2 regions of the Eubacterium sp. BL-380-WT-2B genome follow, and region 2 is predicted to be linked to the other one. Evidence: riboswitches for the same ligand, from Rfam matches in the RefSeq annotation. Region 2 holds a riboswitch; the other holds the start of a gene.
The links. Region 2 has a riboswitch for S-adenosylmethionine ahead of FYJ53_RS03970 (homocysteine biosynthesis protein). Riboswitches for the same ligand answer to the same signal wherever they lie in the genome.
Positions count from the first base shown of each region.

Region 1: another riboswitch for S-adenosylmethionine. It lies ahead of metK (methionine adenosyltransferase); the one in region 2 lies ahead of FYJ53_RS03970 (homocysteine biosynthesis protein).

Region 1 is NZ_VUMP01000006.1:117,906-122,336, forward strand. It holds gene ftsE (cell division ATP-binding protein FtsE) at 1-380, opposite strand, end outside; gene metK (methionine adenosyltransferase) at 630-1,811, opposite strand; SAM riboswitch class I at 1,930-2,025, opposite strand; gene FYJ53_RS13025 (aminopeptidase P N-terminal domain-containing protein) at 2,103-3,335, opposite strand; gene FYJ53_RS13030 (Cof-type HAD-IIB family hydrolase) at 3,643-4,431, opposite strand, start outside.
Region 2 is NZ_VUMP01000002.1:216,697-221,127, reverse strand. It holds gene FYJ53_RS03980 (UPF0280 family protein) at 1-241, opposite strand, end outside; gene FYJ53_RS03975 (NIL domain-containing protein) at 246-647, opposite strand; gene FYJ53_RS03970 (homocysteine biosynthesis protein) at 647-1,807, opposite strand; SAM riboswitch class I at 1,869-1,972, opposite strand; one part of gene prfB (peptide chain release factor 2) at 2,170-3,207, opposite strand; one part of gene prfB (peptide chain release factor 2) at 3,209-3,271, opposite strand; gene secA (preprotein translocase subunit SecA) at 3,290-4,431, opposite strand, start outside.

The DNA.
Region 1 (4,431 bases), on a different contig from region 2:
CCGACCATTTCCAATGCCAGCGGCACCTTTTTGCGGATCTTGCGCTCGGGCCGGCCAATGATCTCCATGGCGTAAGCCACATTTTCATACACACTTTTATTTTCAAGCAGACGGAAATCCTGGAAAACCACGCCCAGCTTTCTTCTAAGATAAGGAATCTCCTTTTTGGAAAGCTTGGAAATATCATGACCCTTGATCTTAACCGTCCCGGTACTCGCGTCGATTTCGCGGAGCAAGAGCTTGATAAAGGTAGACTTCCCGGCGCCGCTTCGGCCAACCAGAAATACAAACTCGCCCTTATCAATAAACAGGTTTACATTTTTTAAGGCGTCTTTTTCATTTTTATCATACGTTTTTGTAACATTTATAAATTCAATCATTCAATCATCTTCCTAGCAGCTTGGTCTTTTGGCAGTTGCCAATGATGCTGTACAGTTTATTTTATACTTTTTAACGCACAAAAACAAGATTTTCTATCCAAGTTTTATCTAAAAGTATTCAAATTATTACTCGAATGCATTAATTATACACAAAACGGTCACGCTTTGCCTTAATTTTTGGATACTTTATATCCTTTTTAAGAAACAAAAAGATAAAGGATCACAACTTTTCAGCTGTGATCCTCTGTTTTAAACTTCCGCTTTTAATTTTTCTGCGACGTCGGTTTTTTCCCAGGGTAAATCCAGGTCGTTTCTGCCAAAATGACCATAAGCGGCCACCTGCTTGTAGATCGGTTTCCTCAGGTCAAGATTCTTGATGATGGCGGCTGGTCTTAGATCAAAATGCTTTCTTACCAGCTCTGCAATTTTATCGTCGGCAACCTTGCCGGTTCCAAAGGTATCAACAAAAACGGATACCGGTTCAGCCACACCGATGGCATAGGCAAGCTGGACCTCACATTTATCCGCCAGCCCTGCCGCCACAATGTTTTTGGCAACGTAACGGGCTGCGTAAGCCGCAGAGCGGTCAACCTTTGTCGGATCCTTTCCTGAGAAAGCACCGCCGCCATGGCGTCCGTATCCACCATAGGTATCTACGATAATTTTACGTCCGGTTAAGCCGGCGTCACCCTGCGGTCCGCCGATGACAAAACGGCCGGTCGGGTTGATAAAATATTTAGTATTTTCATCCAAAAGTGATGGGTCAATTACGGGTTTAATAACTTTTTCGATCATATCCTCACGGATAGTAGCAGCGTCCACATCTGCGCTGTGCTGAGTGGAGATGACCACGGTGTCCACTCTGGTGGGTACGCCGTCGTTGTACTCAACGGTCACCTGAGATTTTCCATCTGGTCTCAGGTAATCGACAACACCCTGTTTGCGTACATCAGATAGCTTTTTAGCCAGCTTGTGCGCCAGAGAGATTGGCATTGGCATGAGCTCTGGTGTTTCGTTGCACGCAAAGCCGAACATCATGCCCTGGTCCCCAGCGCCGGTAGCCAGGTCTTCTTCTTCCAGCTTTCCTTCCTTTGCTTCAAGGGCCTTGTCAACGCCCATGGCAATATCTGAGGACTGTTCGTCAATGGAGGTTAAAACCGCGCAGGTTTCACAGTCGAAGCCATATTTCGCCCGGTCATAGCCGATACCGCGGATGGTTTCACGGACAATTTTGGGAATGTCTGCATAACAGTTGGTGGTGATTTCGCCCGCCACTAAAACCAAACCGGTTGATACGGACGTTTCACAGGCAACGCGGGCCATTGGGTCCTGTTCGATGATCGCGTCCAGCACCGCATCGGAGATCTGGTCACAGATTTTATCCGGATGGCCTTCAGTAACGGATTCTGAGGTAAATAATTGTTTCATCATTCGCTCCTTAAAAATTTGTATTGTCGTAATTCTATTTACCCTTGATAAAGATCACAGATTTTTCAAATCCTTAAATAAAATGAACCCCATGCGCGCATGGGGTTAGATTCGTTCAAAAACCCCATCATTACAGTTTAACTGCAGGTATTGGCACCATGCTTATGCTGGTTGCCGGGTTTCATCGGGCCTGTCCCTCCACCTCTCTGGATAGGTAAATATTCAATTACTTGTAATAGGATAAACCTACAGGGCAATTTTGTCAAGCCCCTTTCATTAAAAAAACAAAAGAGCTTATCCCTTCATCCGCTTTTCAATAACATTAATATCCTTTGGAATCTGCGGCGACAGGTTTTCCGGCCCGTTTTCTGTCACGAGTATATCATCCTCGATCCGCACGCCCATCCCCATTTCGGCAATGTAAAGACCGGGCTCGCAGGTGATGACCATGCCAGGCTCCAGGATGTATTCCCGCTTATCGTTGGTGTCGTGGGTATCCAGCCCCAGCGAATGGCCGATACCGTGGTAATAGAATTCATTGATGTCCTTATTTTTAGGCACGATGTTGTTTTTTAAACATTTCTCAAGAAAAATATCCTTGGTTGCCTGTTGGATATCCAGCATTTTTGCACCGGGCTGGTACATCTGGATCAGCTCTCTCTGGGCCTCGAGAACCATATTGTAGACCGTGGCCTGTTCATCGGTATATGTTCCTGAAACCGGGAAGGTTCGGCTGATATCGCCGCAATAGCCCTTGTAGCGGGCCCCCAGGTCCAGAAGCACCATGTCGCTTCCCTTCATGGTCGCCTGGTTTTTAATATAATGCAGCACCGTAGCGCTTTTTCCTGAGGCCGCAATAGTCTGGAAGGAAACTCCCTGGGCGCCCATCATATTGATGGTATATTCAAAAACCGCCTGAATCTGGTATTCCTTCATATCCGGTTTCAGATTTTCAAGAATAGCGTCAATCCCCTTCGCAGTTATCTCAATGGCATCACGCAGCGCCTGGACTTCCTCGGGCTTTTTAATCAGCCGCATGGCGGTCAGATAGGGCTGAAGATTTTGAAGCTCCATATCCGCGAACAGCAGCTTGATCTGCGGGTCGCTGGTTGCAAAACTCTGGTGCTTGGGCATGGTAAAATCGAAATACAGGTTATCAAAACGGGTTTCCTGTAAAATAAAAGACTCCAGCTCAGTATTATAGCGAACATCTTTAATGCCAGACAACGCCTGAGCTTCTTCAATACTGATCTTAGCACCTACCCATTTTTCCTTGAAGGGGTCTGGCTCATCAATGAATAAACACTCCGAAACCTCGCCGCCTGCATCCTTTTTCATCAAAAGGGTCACATCAGGCTCCTCAATGCCGGTCAGATAATAAAAGTTGTTATCGGTATAAAAGGGATAGTCCGCGTCCAAAGACTGCTGAACTGCCCGTCCAGAATAGATGATCGCCAGGCTTTCCGGCTCCAGCTTTTCGCCTAATTCCCTGCGGGTTTGTCTATAAAAATTCTGTGATAATGGCATTTTCACACTTCCTTTTTCATTATTTTGTCACCAAGGTCTATTGTAAACATAAAAAAGACCAAATTCAATACTGAATTTGATCTTAGTCTGTCAAAAAACCTGAGAGACGAAACCTTTTACCTAAGGAAGACAAAAGCGTTCTGCGGACGCTACCCTCTCACCGGCAGCTTATTGACTAAAGCAAATGCTTTATCTCACCAGTGTCCGGCTATTACGGTAGTACCGCACGATTCCTGGCCGTTATTCACAGCGCTGAATTTGATCTTTAGGCAAAACTGGCAGCGCTTTTCACCACGCCTCTTTTTTATTACAATATATACTTTTCTAAAAGCCAGGCCACACCATCCTCGTCATTGGTTTTCTCACCAACAATATCGGCATGCTTCTTAACGCTGTCCATGGCGTTTTTGACCGCCATCCCAAGCCCGGCGCCTTCGATCATCGGAATATCATTCTCGCTGTCCCCAATACAGGCCATTTCATCGGTTGCAATGCCATAAAGCCCGGCCAACTCCGTAAGGGCCGCGAATTTGTTCAGGCTCTCCATGGTGATTTCCATGAGATTTCGCCCTGCGTGAAAAGTGATGGTCCCATCACAGCGGATCGACTGGATCCGCTCAAGCTCTTCCTCAGACTGATAGGAAAACACAAACTTAAGGGCATTTTCGATTGCCGAAAGATCCTCCAGCTGTTCAATATACGGCCGGCGCACACCGGGCACCTTTCCATAGACTCGGCACAGCGGCTGGTCTGGTATATCATAAAACATATTGTGGCTCGTGGCCACAAAGCAGGGCACCTTGAGCTCCCGGGTCTGGCTTAAAACGCTGAGATACCGGCTTTTGTCAATGGCGCCCATTACCTTTAAAATTTTATCCTCATTAAAAATTGTCCCACCGCCGTCGCCGACGTGGTATTCTTTTTCGAGCCCCAGTCCAACATTCTTAATGAACACCAGCTGTGATTCATTGAACCGTCCGCTTGCTGTAACCACCCGGATTCCCCTGTCCATACACGCCTTCAGCGCTTCCCGGTTTTTGCGGGAAATCTGCTTGTCTGTTGTCAGAAGGGTGTCGTCGAGATCAAGGGCAATCAA
Region 2 (4,431 bases):
TGCGTTTGATCATTGCCGGATCACGCTGCAAAACCGGTATCGGCTCAAGCGATGTAAAGAACTCAGGCACTGCCCTTCCATAATTTCCCAGTATTTTTCGGGTTTCGTGAACCTGACGCTGCATCAAATCAGTCTGGTCTGTCTCCGACGCGATCAGAAGATCTGTCTCATATTCCACAACGCGGTAATAAACCAGGCCGTCAGCCTGCATTTTATCTCGATAAACACGTTTTTCGTACATTGTCCTAAATAAGGGTATGGATGGCGCGGACCGGGCAGGCTTTAATACAAAGTGCGCATTCCAGACATTTTTCGGGATGATAGGTCAGGAGCCAATTCTCATCCATATCCAGAGCTCCCACAACACAGGCGGCAGTACAGGCGCCGCAATCCACACAGCGGTCCTTATCCACCTCAATGACAGAGACGACCTCCTTAACGTCAACGCCGCTCTTTTTAATAAAGGCGATCCCTTTCTCAATGTTATCCTCTGAGCCAGAAACTTCAAAAAGCAGGGTGCCGTTCACGTCATCATCGACAAAAGCCTTTAAAATATTCAGCTGCAAATCATAATCCCGGATCAGCTGGCTTGCAATGGGTTTGCCGGTTGCTTCTTTTGGGAAGTTCAAAACAATTTTTTTTACCATTATTTGTTACCCCCTTCTTTTATTTTCAGGCTGTTAAGCGTATTGTTGACCGGGAATTTCATTACAGGTTCCTGGAGGAAAAACTCACCTTTTTTTATCCATCCTGTCAGCTCATCTGCAATAGTTCTTGCCTTTGTAAGGCTGGAGAGCGGCGAGGTCCGGATCTTTTTCCCATCGATTTCGACAGACCCGCTGCGCAGCTCTGCATAGCTGACCTTTTTAATGACTGGCCGGTCTTTATCGCTGTAGTCCATGATATTTGTATGGAGCTCTGCGTCTGTTACTGAGACAAACTGCATCATTTCTTCATCTAAAATAGGAATTGGTATCCCAATCCCCACAAACATGGATACTCCATAGCGTTCAAAAACAGCTGGCTGAATGTATTTTGTGTTCATCTCACGCATTTCGCCCATGACGGCCAGTGTCCCTGCTCCGCCCAGCGGATATCCTTTGTCATCCCGGGCGCCTCCTGAATTAAACTGAGTCCCCATCCATGAGACATAGCCTTGAGCACCGGCTAAGAAAATGCGCGTACCCATACCGATGGTTTTATACAGCGGATCATTCAGTAATGGACTGAGGGCCCCGGCAGTACTATAGGTGATGTTTCCCATATTGGGGTGTAAAATTCCCATATAAGTGTAGATACGTTTTTTTGAGGTATTGATGGCCGCATTATAGTTCTGATAGCAGTTTCTCGGATTGTAAAGGTAAGCTTCGTTCATGTCCTTCAGCCCTACCCAGGTATCGATTTCCTTTCTCGGATAGCAGTCTGTCCCTGGCGAGGTGGCGTGGAGATGTACTTCCTTACCGTCAATCAAATCGCAGATGACGTGTGCACCGCCATATTCTGCGCCTTTATCTGAAGATGGCTGTGTTGCTCCAATGTAGGTATCGACAGCCGCCAGTCCACCGTAGGCTTCAACATTGTTCAGCTCAATCTCTGCCATACGGATCGGCGGATCGGCGTGTCCAAAATTTAAAAAGGCGCCGGATGAGCACATGGGCCCAAAAGTAGCTGTTGTAACAACATCCACATACTCTGCCGCTTCTTTTGTTCCGCGTTCCTTAACAATATCAATAACTTCTTCGGCTGTGACAATGACGGCCTCGCCTCTGGCAATTTTCTCATTAATTTCCTGATAAGTCTTTGGCATATTTACTCCTTCTCTTTCTATAAAAAAACTCATTTTCACCAAATGAAAATGAGTCTGCTTTAGATTATCTTTCATTTCATGAAAAGAAATGCTGGATTTGGCACCACGCTTACGCAGGTTGCCGGGTTTCATTGGGCCAGTTCCCTCTACCACTCTTGATAATTCGATTATTCAATTGTACGCTGTATACTAGTATAGCAAAAAACAAATTTAAATGCAATCACGATTTACAATTCATTTTCTGACATTTGTTTTTTCAATAAACAACCTCTTAAATAAATGCAGGCACACGCCAAAACGGCGTGTACCGCAATATATAGTGTTTTATTTCTTTTTTAATTCTATTTCGTCCATATCTCGTTTTACTGCTGTGCAGCTGTCTGCTGGAGATAGGCATTCATAAACTGGTCTAAGTCACCATCCATGACCGACTGGATATTGCCGACTTCCACATTGGTACGGTGATCTTTAACCATATTATATGGGTGGAACACATAAGAACGAATCTGCGATCCCCAGGCAATCTGGCTATAATCGCCCACAACGTCATCCAGCTTTTCTTTCTGTTCCTGCTCCATGATCTCAACCAGCTTACCCTTGAGCATGTTCATCGCCACCTCTTTATTCTGATGCTGGGAGCGCTCGTTCTGGCACTGCACAACAACACCAGTCGGAATATGGGTAATTCGGATAGCCGATGAGGTTTTATTGACATGCTGGCCGCCTGCACCGCTTGCGCGGTAGGTATCCACACGGATATCATCCGGGTTGATTTCAATTTCCACACTGTCATCAACCTCTGGTGTAACATCCAGAGATGCGAAGGAAGTATGCCGGCGGCCTGAAGAGTCAAAGGGTGAGATGCGTACCAGACGGTGGACACCTCTCTCTGTTTTCAGATAGCCATAGGCGTTAATGCCTTCGATAAGTAAAGTGGCGCTTTTGATACCGGCAACATCCCCGGGCTGTAAATCGAGCGATTTAACCTTAAAGCCTTTACGCTCTGCCCAACGGGTATACATTCTGAGCAGCATTTCCGCCCAATCCTGGGATTCGGTACCACCGGCGCCTGGGTGCAGTGAGATAATGGCGTTATTGCTGTCATACTCACCGGACAGGAGGGTTTCCAGCTTGAATTTCTCAAGCTCTTTTCCAAAAGCCTCAATGGTATCTGGGAGCTCGTCCATTTCTTCTCCCTCATCGATCAGTTCAAACATGACGAGGATATCATCAAGATTATCCTTCAGCTTATCGTACTCACCTTTTTTCTGGCGCAGGATTTTCAGCTCCTTCAAAACCTTCTGGGCTTTTTGCTGATCGCTCCAAAACTCTGGTGATTCGGTCTGGGCGTTCAGTACTTCTATTCTTTCACTGACGGCTGGTAAGTCAAAGTGAATCCCTCAAATCCGTCAGTTCTTTTTCCTTTTCATTGACACTCTGTCTGCATTCATAGAGATCAATCACGACATCACATCCTTACTTTTATAAATTTGCGCCGCAGCACTTCTTATACTTTTTACCGCTGCCGCAGGGGCAGGGATCATTGCGGCCAACCTTCTTATTTCTGGCGGCTGCGGGCCGGCCTTCAATTTCACTTTCATTGGTTTTAACATCCTCCATATTGACGTTCCGCTGCTGCTGGGGCGCCTTCTGGATTTTAATATTATAAAGGTACTTGACCGTGTCTTCCTGGATTCTCAAAATCATATCCTCGAACATGGCAAAACCCTCTTTTGTGTATTCCTTAACAGGGTCATTCTGTCCGTAAGCACGCAGGCCAATCCCTTGTTTCAGCTGTTCCATATTGTCAATATGTTCCATCCAGGCAGCGTCAACGCTTCTCAAAAGAATCGCGCGCTCAAGCTCCTGCATATTAGCATCGCCCAGTGTTTTTTCTTTTTCTTCATAGTTATTCCGGCAGTACTGAAGAATCGCATTTTTGAGGACATCACGGCTTTCAGGCTCTTTGGGCAGGTTCAGTGTTGCCCCTTCAGCCACCAGTGTCTTTTCAAAGTAGTTGTTCAGACCTTCAAGATCCCAGTCATCGTAATAGTCTCCGCCATTGGTGTACATTTCCACATAGCTGTCAACCATATCTTCGGTCATTTTCCAGATCTGTTCATGCATATTCTGCCCGTCGATAACTTGCTGACGCTGCTCATAGATAATTTCTCTCTGGCGGTTCATGACATTATCATACTGAAGGACGTTTTTACGGATATCAAAGTTTCTTGCTTCCACGCGCTTCTGCGCACTTTCAATCCCCCTGGTCAGCATTTTATTTTCGATGGGCGTATCCTCATCGAGGCCAATGCTCTCAACCATGCTCTGAATTTTTTCCGAACCAAAAATACGCATCAGGTCATCTTCCAGGGAGACAAAAAACTGTGAGGAGCCCGGGTCACCCTGACGTCCGGAACGGCCTCGCAGCTGGTTGTCGATACGGCGGCTCTCATGGCGCTCTGTCCCAATAATATGAAGCCCGCCCAGCTCCTGGACACCTTCTCCGAGGACGATATCCGTACCACGGCCCGCCATATTGGTGGAAATGGTAACGGCATCCATCTGACCGGCATTTGAGACAATCTCCGCTTCACGTTCCAGATATTTTGCGTTCAGAACAT